One region of the Caproiciproducens puteiluti genome, then DNA from elsewhere that is predicted to be linked to it. Evidence: riboswitches for the same ligand, from Rfam matches in the RefSeq annotation. Region 1 holds a riboswitch; the other holds the start of a gene.
The links. Region 1 has a riboswitch for cyclic di-GMP ahead of ACRQU7_RS01605 (FtsK/SpoIIIE domain-containing protein). Riboswitches for the same ligand answer to the same signal wherever they lie in the genome.

Region 1 (5,400 bases):
TAAAAAAGCCAGCAAACTACCGGCCTTTAAGGCGCAGGTACTCTACTGACAACATACAAGCTTAACAGCGTGTGCAATTCGGGAGAACCCGATAAACCCAAGAGGGAAACGCACAAAAATCAATTACAGATTAAATTTAGCACAATATATTGATTTAGTCAATAGTGTAAATCTATATATTGTAATCAGGAGAGCAACATTTCAAAGCAAGCCCATTGAGATAGGCCGGCGCAGAGTCAGGAATTCGTACTCTGTGTACAGGGTAGGTGCACTCGATTAACGAGTTCGATGTTGCAAGCATCTTCCCGCTAATAAGCTTGAGAAAATGACCTTTGAAGAGGTAATGAAAATAAGACCAAACTCTCCAGAACGAAGAATCAGAATTATAAAAAAAGAAGCCACGGGGCAAATCTTAATCCCGCGGCTTTTTCCTGCTTTGCTTGCAACTAGGGCCTACTTATTGCAGAAGTGGCTGCCTTGCTTTGATATACAGATCAATATCCTCCACAATATACTGCTGGCCGGTTGAATGCAGCACATCATAAAAGGAATTGATATAGTCAAATACACCGTATTTATGAAAAGCATCCAGTGCAGCAGCACCGTTTATTTGGTGCGCGTTTTTGTATGCTTCCAAACAAAACACTTTAAATTCAACTGTCCCGCTCATCGTTATCACCTCAATACTCAGGCAGTTCCAGACTGCCGTTTTCTTTTTCTTTTCTGTACAAATCATACAGCTTCTCCGTGCTGTACTGCCAGACCTTAGTCTGTTCATTTTCAAGAACGGAATAGAGCTGTGAAGTATAAAATTCCGCAATCGCTTTTTCGTCTGATATTCGGTTTTCAGCTGCGATTCTGTTCGTCAGTGCGGCCACTATGATTGGAAATACCGCGTCAAATTTCTCCTTATCCATTTTCTTCTCCCTTCAAAACAATAGAATTCTGAAAGGTGCAGTATGAAAGCGCTTTTTCCGTATGGAACAGCACCTGATTAAAGAGTTTTTCAACCTTCAACCGTGAGATTTGGCCCGAAGGCCATAAATTGAAAAACGAATATTATGCAAATAGGTCAGAAAGCAAGTTTAAATTGTCCAATATATTTTACTACAATTACGACTATAAACAGAAAGATAATTTGTTTGATCTAGACACTCTTTATGGAAATATGCCGAAAAAAAGCTTTACCAAGAGCAAAAGGCGGGAATTCGAAGTAGTGATTATGTCTTTTTGGCTCCACGGTATTACAAGAGATGATGAATATTGGAAAACATATTTGGATAGCGTGTTCTAAAAGCTGTAGCAGATATTGTGTTATTTTACAATTGAAATACAAAAAGAAAAAATGGCTATTCACCGTTTTTAAAGATGAGTGGCAATCAGACAAAGGGCACGGAAGTGGAGTGATGAATCGCCCACGACCATGCCTTTTTATTTTATATCGATTAGTCAAGGCTTCTTTTTTGCTTTGGAGATCGGAAAGAGAGATGATATTCCAATCCGTAAGGTGAGGTGATGGATGAGACTTATTTTTTCAAAGATCCGTCCCATTTGGCCTGCAGCCAAAAGTGTACGCAGAAACTCGAGTATAAAGTCATTCTACCGTATCCCCAAAACGATATCGGATGCCTCTTTGGAGAGTTTCTTAACAGTTGACCTAAAATGAATCAGGAGATATTCGCCCGTGCTTTTCAAGAGGGTTTTCAGGTAGAAAATATTAAAACTTAGGGAAGGTTACCTTTATGGCATCCGACTATAAAAAAGATATAAGGAATTCTACATGCAATCCCCAAAGCCCAGCATTGTTGAAATGTTGAAAATGAATTTTTGGGCTGTCTGGGGAAAAGTTGACGCCAACAAAGAAGGCGGCGAATACAAATCGAAGAATTCCTAGAATATGTGAAATCTCCTTTTTGCACAATGACTCATTATATCACAATAACACTGCGCATCAATTTGTGGGTAAAAATTACATTTTTACATTGCATTTGTTCGCCAAAAAGCATATAATATAGTTGAATTATATCGAATAATTGGCAAAGTCATCGAAAGACGGCAACGCGAAGCTAAAAGGGCCTGTACCGTTTGGATGGCAGCCAACTGTGGCAAACATTTCGCCCTACGAAAACCGTAGGGCTATTATTGTATATAAACACGAGGTAAGCGCTATGGATTATATTTCAATCGCCGAAGCCGCAAAAAAATGGGGCATTACTCGCCGCCGTGTGCAGGTGCTATGCAATCAGGGACGGATTCCTGGGCTGACCAAGTTCGGCAAAGCCTGGGCGATTCCTAAGGATGCAGAGAAACCGGCGGACGCAAGGAAAGAGAAGCAAATGGATCCTTCAGATTCGGTTAGGAGGTATGGATTGATGTTAGATAAACAAAATCTTGTAACTGAATTATTGCTTGAAAAGCTTGCAGAGACAAAGGTCGGTATTCTCGCTAAGGGAATTGGTAATATTAACCCTGAGAAAATTGCTCTTGAATTGGCTACGAAGAGAAATTCACATATTTATATTGCAGCTATTGGCTACGATGTGCCAGAGGAAAAAGAAGAAGATTTCTTTACGCTTACACCATCAGTGGAAAAGGCAGTTCTGTGGAGAAGTGTACCTGAGTACGCGGGCAATATTGTGGTATTTGTAAAAAATGATGTAGATAAACTTCATTCGCTGGCGGAGTTTGAAGTGCTTTCTTTAAAAGACCTTTCGAAGTATCTTATTGAATTGCAGACTAAGAATGAAAGCAACACACCAACACAGAATTTCTGGAGTGCGTTACAGCAAACATCTGATTACTATTCTTTTGATGTAATCTTGGAATTCATCCAGGCCATCACTGCAACTGATAATATGGCTGAAGCTATTCCAAATAACATGTGGAGGCTCAATCTTCTGTGTGATGCTGATATTTTAGGAACAAAGAACAAGCCTGAAGAACGACTAAATCGGAATAGAGAATTGATTTTTGCGATTGGTCAGTTGAGTGAAGACTCAAGAAAAAAACTGAGTCGTTCTTTGGCCAGAACAAAAGCTGTTGATAAGGAGCGATTGCAGAGAGCTTATAATAATCTGCAAAATCTTTATAAGTATGGCAAAAGAGAAACCCTAAAGCTGCTGGACTTTTCTACTGTTCAGGAATTGTTTTCGGCTTCAAAGGCGAATGAACCTAAGAAAGAAAAAAATCCGCCAAAATCTAATCCAACTGAAGGTGACAGCGAGGAAAATGAAGAGATTACTGAGGCTACACCTATACGCCCTAAAGAATTAGGCCAGTTAATTTCAGATGCGATTGTTACTGGTAACGAGAAAGATATCGCAATTATAAAGGAATTGCTGGGTGAACTTAAGAAGCACTTTGATCCTGAAAATGAGGAAAATGATGACAGTATTCCGGCAATTGGTGGGATTTTCAACGACCGTAGCATTGTAATTGAAAATCATCAATCCGACCTTAGAAAACTGGTTGGAAAGGTTTGTAATGAGACCTCGTGGGGTGGCTTGATGGAAACAGAAGAAAGCGTTCTTAAAGACGCTATTTCTGCAGACATTAAAAGCTTCAAGCCATTCAATCCAACTGATTCTACATCGATGGTCGCCTTTAAGAGCGGTATTGATGGAAGTCAGGCGCTATTTGATTTTGTGATTCAGTTTGATGCTCAATTTGATGAAAAAGAAATTGACACAGCCGAACGGTTTAGTCCAATTATTAGCGAGTTGTCTGAGTATAGGAGTAAATTGCTTCAGAACCTGGATATGACTATGTATTATCCTGTACTGAGTTTTGGAGCTGACGAGGATGCTAGGCGGGTAATGTTGTCCTATATTGATGCATGGGCAAAGCTGTATCATGCATACTGTGTGAACGAACCGACTATGCGCCAAATAAGTGCGGGTGGCACCAGCTTTATTGCAAAAGCGTTGCTACTGCTGGATGTTTTGTACGTGAAGACTCCGAAGGAATGGAAAGGAATGCTATTGCCGATCCATCCTCTTTACCTGTGGAGATACTATGAAATTTTTAAGACATTGCCATCGAGGAAAGCGCAGTTGGATGAGGATGATGCCAGTTCCCTGACAGAAGTATTGAATCAACTTCCACAAGTTCTGAGCTTTCTCATCGCAAATAGCATTGTTACAGAAACCTCAGACGACAAGGTGTTACCATGCTCCGGAAATATCGAAATGCTTCCGACCTTTGAAAACAAAACTAATAGATATCTTGGTGACGATGGGACCCAATCTATTGGCGAGATATTGACACGCTGGATAGGCTTCGCTCCTTACACGAAAAATGAAATTCGCATCTGTTCAGTTGATGCACCTGATTTGATCGGAAATATTCGTGCAATAAAATCCTTCATGGATAAAAATGGATGCCGAAGAGTGGTGTATGATGTATATCTTACTCGTAAGCAAAATGGCAATACTGAGCTATCTAAGTTGGATTATTCCGGCAAGGATTATGAAATTGGAGAATTTATCAGGCAGAATAAGATTTCAATTAGCATTCAGAATGTTGATTCGGCTAATGAAGTGAAGGTAGCATTAGCACAAAAACCCGTTCATGTGGCCTTCTATTTTGACCAATCCGCTTATGAAATCGAATTTGGGCCAAATAATAAGAATCTGTACATTAATCCATTAGTTGTTACATATGATTATGATTTTGATGAGATTCAGCATAGAGGCAGTATCTATCCGTCCTCAGAAATTGATTCCGGCTTAATTGGTGATTATCATAAGTTGATGAAGTCTGCCGATGTAATAAGCAATAACATGAATCCACGTACTACTTATAACGGTAGTGCAGATATGACTGCTGTTATTTCAACAATTCAAGATGACCAAGTGCAATGGCTTGCCGTAGCCGACAGGGATACAAATAATTATGACCCGAAGGGAGCTATTCCCATCGGAGAAATGCAATACGACAGAAGAATGGTTAATGTATGGGCATCAAGCGATTCACGAATTATCACGCAGTACTTGACTATGTTGAGAGGCTATAATCTATATCCTAAGTCGGAGACGCTCATTGACATACTTAAAACATTTGGGCATATTGCATCCAATGGTCTGATTAGCATACCGAAGTTCGGAGCAGACGCACAGGCAATAGATAATAAAAAGAAGGGTCTAATTGGCACCTTATTTGCAGCATCCTGGTATACGAAGAACAATGCAGATTCTTTGGTTGCTTCTTTGGATGATTATAAAGCTCGTCTTTGGCTTCAGGATAGTAGATTCGGAGATGAGCGAGCAGATCTTGTTGGCTTACGATATGAAGAGACTACAAATACACTCCTTATTCAGCCTATTGAGGTCAAAACTCGTGACGAATCACCAGATGCGACAATTTCTAAAGGCGATGACGGAAGATACAACATTATCGGAC
Region 2 (5,400 bases), 1.9 Mb from region 1:
TATTTTGATGGAAATGGGCTTCCGCTCCATAAACCAGAGGCTCAAAAATGACTGGCGAACTGATTTATCCGGAGCGATTTCATGAAAACAATGCGAATCTTTGAATCGGCGTTGGGCTGCACCATTGGATTACGCAATGATAATTCTAATTCTGAATTGATTCGATTCAAAGTATCTCTCAAGACGTTGGAGAAAAACGACATTAAGGTTGAATGTTTTAACCTTTTAGACTTGCCAATGGAATTTATAAACAACAAATCCATTAATAAGCTCATCAACAATGGGGAACGTCTTGGAAAGCTTCCAATCATTGTTTTGGATGATGAAATTGTATTTATGGGCCGATATCCAACCAACGATGAGCTCGCAACGCTCTTGAATATTCCGGTGAGTTGTTTTAATTAACCAATCTATCCATTGATCGTCGGTCGACGATCAATGGTAAATAACAATTTTTAGGAGATGTCTTATATGAAAAAAATGCAAATCTTTGAACCTGCCATGTGCTGTTCGACTGGCCTTTGCGGAGTTGGAGTGGACCCCGAACTTCTCAGGATTTCGACTGCCCTGAATACACTCAAGAAAAACGGGATCAATGTTGAACGGTTCAATCTGTCAAATGCTCCGCAGCAGTTCGTAAACAACAAGGCAGTCAATCACTTTATCAACACAAAGGGCGTCGATGGGCTGCCCGTCACTGTTTTGGACGGAGAAATCGTGACCGCAGGCCGGTACCCCACCAATGAAGAATTTGCCAACCTACTCGGCGTCCCGGCAAATCTGTTCGGCGGGAAGCCGAAGGTTGTCAAGGTCACTCCGAGAAGGTCGGGCGGATGCGGCTGCTCGGGAGGAAAGTGCTGCTGATTCGGTTCATACTTTCTGCTGAGAAAGAGATTTAGCACTTCTAACAAGACGATAGGAGCATATCTTCCCAAATCAGTTGTGTGAATTTTTCACAAGGGACGAGGATGCTCCTTATCTTTTTATAAAAGATTGGAGGTATCATCATGGAGAATTTTAATCCACAATTAATTAGGTTGACGAAATATTTGTTTTACACGGGAAAGGGTGGAGTCGGAAAAACATCGGCAGCATGCGCCACGGCCGTCACCCTTGCAGACAAAGGGAAAAAGGTGCTTTTAATCAGTACGGACCCCGCCTCAAATTTGCAGGACGTTTTCCATACGGAGCTTACGAACAAAGGGGTAGCGATTAAAGAAGTTCCAAATTTGGTTGTTTCCAACCTTGATCCCATACAGGCAGCAGCAGAATACAGGGAAAGTGTCATCGGCCCCTATCGCGGCAAGCTGCCTGATGCGGTGATTAAAAATATGGAGGAACAGCTTTCCGGTTCGTGTACGGTCGAGATTGCAGCTTTCAATGAGTTTTCAAAATTCATCACAGATGAAACGGTGCGGAAAGACTATGATCATATCTTGTTCGATACCGCTCCGACAGGGCATACGCTTCGCATGCTGCAACTGCCGTCCGCTTGGAGCAATTTCATCAGTGAAAATACGCATGGAGCTTCCTGTTTAGGTCAGCTTTCGGGATTGGAAAGTAAAAAGGAAGTTTATAAAGAAGCCGTCAGAACCTTGTCCGACGGGAAGCAGACGACGCTGATTCTTGTTTCGCGTCCGGAAGAAGCACCTTTGAAAGAAGCGGAACGGGCATCCAGGGAACTGGCGGAGATCGGTATCAACAATCAGACACTGGTGATCAACGGCGTGCTGACTTCCTATGACGACAGCGTTTCCGAGAGCCTGTATCGGAAACAGCAAGACGCGCTTCATGACATCCCGCAAGGCTTGAAAAAACTGACCGCATACCGGATTCCGCTGCGGGCTTATAACATCACCGGAATTGACAATGTCAGGGCTTTTCTGACCCAGGATCAGTATAAGATCCGCGATGAAAAAGTCAGGGCTAAATCGATTCCTCATCTGGAAGATGTCATTGACGATCTGTATCGCACGAATAAAAAGGTCATCTTTACCATGGGGAAAGGCGGTGTCGGGAAAACCACCGTTGCGGCCGCAATTGCACTGGGCCTTTCAAAAAGAGGAAGGAAAGTTCATCTGACTACGACGGACCCGGCCGGGCACCTGAAATCCGTAATCAGCGAGGCCAGCGGCATCACCATGAGCCATATTGATGAACAAGCCGAACTGAAAAAATATCAGGAAGAAGTGCTTTCCAATGCAAAGAAAACCATGTCCGCTGATGATATCGCTTATATCGAGGAGGATTTACGTTCTCCCTGTACGCAGGAAATTGCAGTATTCCGGGCTTTTGCCGAAGTTGTAGAGAAAGCGGAAGACCAGACCGTCGTGATCGATACCGCTCCGACAGGGCATACCCTTTTGCTGCTGGATTCCACACAAAGCTACAATCAGGAGATCAAACGCTCCCAGGGCGAAATCCCCGAATCCGCACGGAAGCTTCTGCCGCGCCTCCGCAATCCTGATGAAACCGAGGTCATTATTGTGACTTTGGCTGAGGATACGCCCGTCTATGAAGCACTGCGCCTGGAGGAAGATTTAAAGCGCGCCAGCATCGAAACAAAATGGTGGGTAATCAATTCGTCTTTCTACCGGACCGATACAACGAATCAAATACTTTCCGCAAAGGTGAGCAACGAAATCGAGTGGATCAACAAGGTGGATGAACATTCCAAGGGAAATTTTGCGGTAATTGCATGGAGCGCTGAGGAAATCGAAGGAGATAAACTGCTGACAATATAAGCTAACACTTTCCAATGGGACGATTGTGTCATTATAAAGATATCATAAAATGATAGAACTGGAGAAATGAAAGATGAAAATTACAGAAGAAGCAAAATCCTTGATTCAGGCGGCATTTGATTCCAATGATTGTGACTGTTTAAAAGTATCACAGCAGCAATCCTGCTGCGGCACATCCTTGCAATTTGAACTGATCAAATTGCAAGCAGGCGAGAAGTCCGTTTCCATTGACGGGGTCCCTGTTATGATGGATGACCAGACTCAAACAAGGACAGAGGCTGTGACACTTGCAGCGGAAAATGGCGAGCTGACCATTCAGGACGATCAGTCATGCTGCTGTTGATGGAAACAGTAATATGGAATCCCCCCATTCCCTGCAAATCACGTGCGCCTATCATACGGAAGCACAAGCCGAAAGATGTTAAAACAACAAAATAGTCAAACCAAGGGCAAACCCATTTAACGATGGGGACGCAAAGCCATAGGGTCTAAAGTGCGTAAAAGCGCGCTATGACAGCCTGGCTGCCGGAAGTCGCACTTGAAAGCTTGCCCTTTTTACGGGCAGGCTTTCATTGTTTTTATAGCTTCTGACGGATAATTTGAACAAAGATCATTCATGGCTCTGCTATGTCCCTTGGTGAAAGGGGAACCCATGAATATTCTTTACTTCTTCCTTTTCCGGAGGTTGAAATAAAGACGGCGAATCCCGTACACACTCGCCTCCATTAACTGAATATATTCAAAAATCAGCACTTTGCCGTCCCGGGCAAAGTGCTGATTTTTTATTTTCGACAACAAAAGCCCCGCCTCGACCGCTAAAGAACAGTTTCGATTTTAAGCTCTTTTCTTTTTGTAGAAGCGTGTCGAATCGACATTGCCGATCCCCTCCGCTTGTTCTTCATTTCCGGATTTCAACAATCACGAAATGGAGGACAAGCTTATGGCAAAGTATCGGAGAAAAACAAATTACCGGGATAAATATCCCGATGTAAGCAAAGAAATTATCGAGGTTCTGGAGAAAAGCGACCGCCTGATGGAATACCAGCAGTACGACATCAAAGTCGAACGGTGCAGGATTGATTATGGCAGTGGCACCGCTACATACCTTCCCAGCCGAGAGGACTCCTACGAGCGGCTTCTGGAGGAAAACAGACAGTTTGTCACCGAGATTGAAAGTGTTGAGGATGCCGCGATCAAGACGGTGCTGATCGGGAAAATGCTGGCCTGCCTCAAACATCTCGCCCCGGAAGAACAGGAGTTGATCACGGCTCTCTTTTTTATGGATAAGAGCGAGCGCCAGCTATCCAGAGAAACCGGGATCGCGCAGCGGACAATTCACGATAGAAAGGTAAAAATCCTGGCGGAATTAAAAAAACTTATGGGAAAATAAAAATTTATCCGCTCAACCCCCTCACTCAACGTGGAAATAAGTGAGGGGGTTTTACTCTTCCCTCATTGCTCCTTGAAAATTTCATATCCGGCAACATAAATACATGATCTGTCCGGCCGTGATGAGCGGCAGCGACATTGACGGGCGCGCCAAGACTACCTGCGGATGGGTGACAGACATCCGTTGAACCGATGGCATCGAAGGCGACGAGCGGCAAAGCCCGGTTATAAAGCAGCCCGTGGTGGGTTGTTTCGCAATGAAACGGACAGTGCTAACGCTACTTCCGTCCAGCCACAGCCCCGCCTGAAAGCGGGATCACGCAATGGGGGCGGCTCGGTGAGAACCACGGAGAGGTGAAATCCCTATGGTGTTTGCTTAACCGGCAAACCATTTATGTTGCCGCCCTCGCTTCGGGAAGCAGTGCCGAATAGAAGCATTAAATTGAAATGAAGAACAAGCAAATCGTTTGACCTTAGAAACTACGCGGCAGGACAATTGCGCCCTGCCGCGCCCTTGTGAGGTCAAACCACATTATTTAGGAACAGGAGGTTTTTATAATGGGACTGAAAAAAAGAGCGTGGCTGTACTGCCGCATTGACGCGCCGGAGGATGCCCACGGCATGCTGAAAGGTCAGAAAAAAGAGCTCTATGACTATGCGGATCAGCTGGGATTCACCATTGTTGGCTGTTCCGAGGATTTGGGAAGCGGCCTGAAATATAATCGCCCCGGCCTGATTGCAGTCGAACGTGCCGCTGAACAAGACAGGATGGATGTCTTGTTAGTAAAACAACTAAGCCGCCTCGGGAGAGATTCGGCACAAACGCTGGATTTTCTCCGGAAGCTGGAGCAGTCGGGCATAAAGCTCTATTCACCGCTGGAAGGAGAAATCAGATTGTTCAGAGATATCAATGCAATCCATGAGCTCACCATGGGCATGGAATAGGAGGCTTCACTATGAAGGCAAAGCAGCCGGATACAAGAGCTGAGACTATAAGAATCCAAGTAAATGGACTACCTGTCACATTGCTTTTTTCTGCGGAGCCGAACAAAGAAGCGGCTGATTTCATAAAAAAGGCTTTGATAAATGCTTATGTAGTTAGGACAGCATAAACGCAAAGCACAATTTAAAGGCGGTTTTTTCTAATGTCAATATGCGAAAAATCAGCTATTTGTATAGCTTTTTCCTGCTTTGTGTGAGATAATGGCGTTGGCAAAAAACCAACTGCTCCTTGACAATTGAATAAAATCAAGTGTCCGGTCTCTCA

Region 2: another riboswitch for cyclic di-GMP. It lies ahead of ACRQU7_RS10895 (sigma-70 family RNA polymerase sigma factor); the one in region 1 lies ahead of ACRQU7_RS01605 (FtsK/SpoIIIE domain-containing protein).

What each region holds. Positions count from the first base shown of each region.
Region 1 is NZ_CP194790.1:322,895-328,294, forward strand. Features, by position in the region: gene ACRQU7_RS01595 (DUF3791 domain-containing protein) at 458-670, opposite strand; gene ACRQU7_RS01600 (hypothetical protein) at 681-917, opposite strand; cyclic di-GMP riboswitch class I at 2,026-2,108, shown strand; gene ACRQU7_RS01605 (FtsK/SpoIIIE domain-containing protein) at 2,169-5,400, shown strand, end outside.
Region 2 is NZ_CP194790.1:2,226,756-2,232,155, forward strand. Features, by position in the region: gene arsB (ACR3 family arsenite efflux transporter) at 1-51, shown strand, start outside; gene ACRQU7_RS10875 (arsenic metallochaperone ArsD family protein) at 82-405, shown strand; gene arsD (arsenite efflux transporter metallochaperone ArsD) at 472-864, shown strand; gene arsA (arsenical pump-driving ATPase) at 1,008-2,744, shown strand; gene ACRQU7_RS10890 (hypothetical protein) at 2,818-3,087, shown strand; cyclic di-GMP riboswitch class I at 3,183-3,274, shown strand; gene ACRQU7_RS10895 (sigma-70 family RNA polymerase sigma factor) at 3,685-4,134, shown strand; gene ACRQU7_RS10900 (recombinase family protein) at 4,692-5,078, shown strand; gene ACRQU7_RS10905 (hypothetical protein) at 5,090-5,245, shown strand.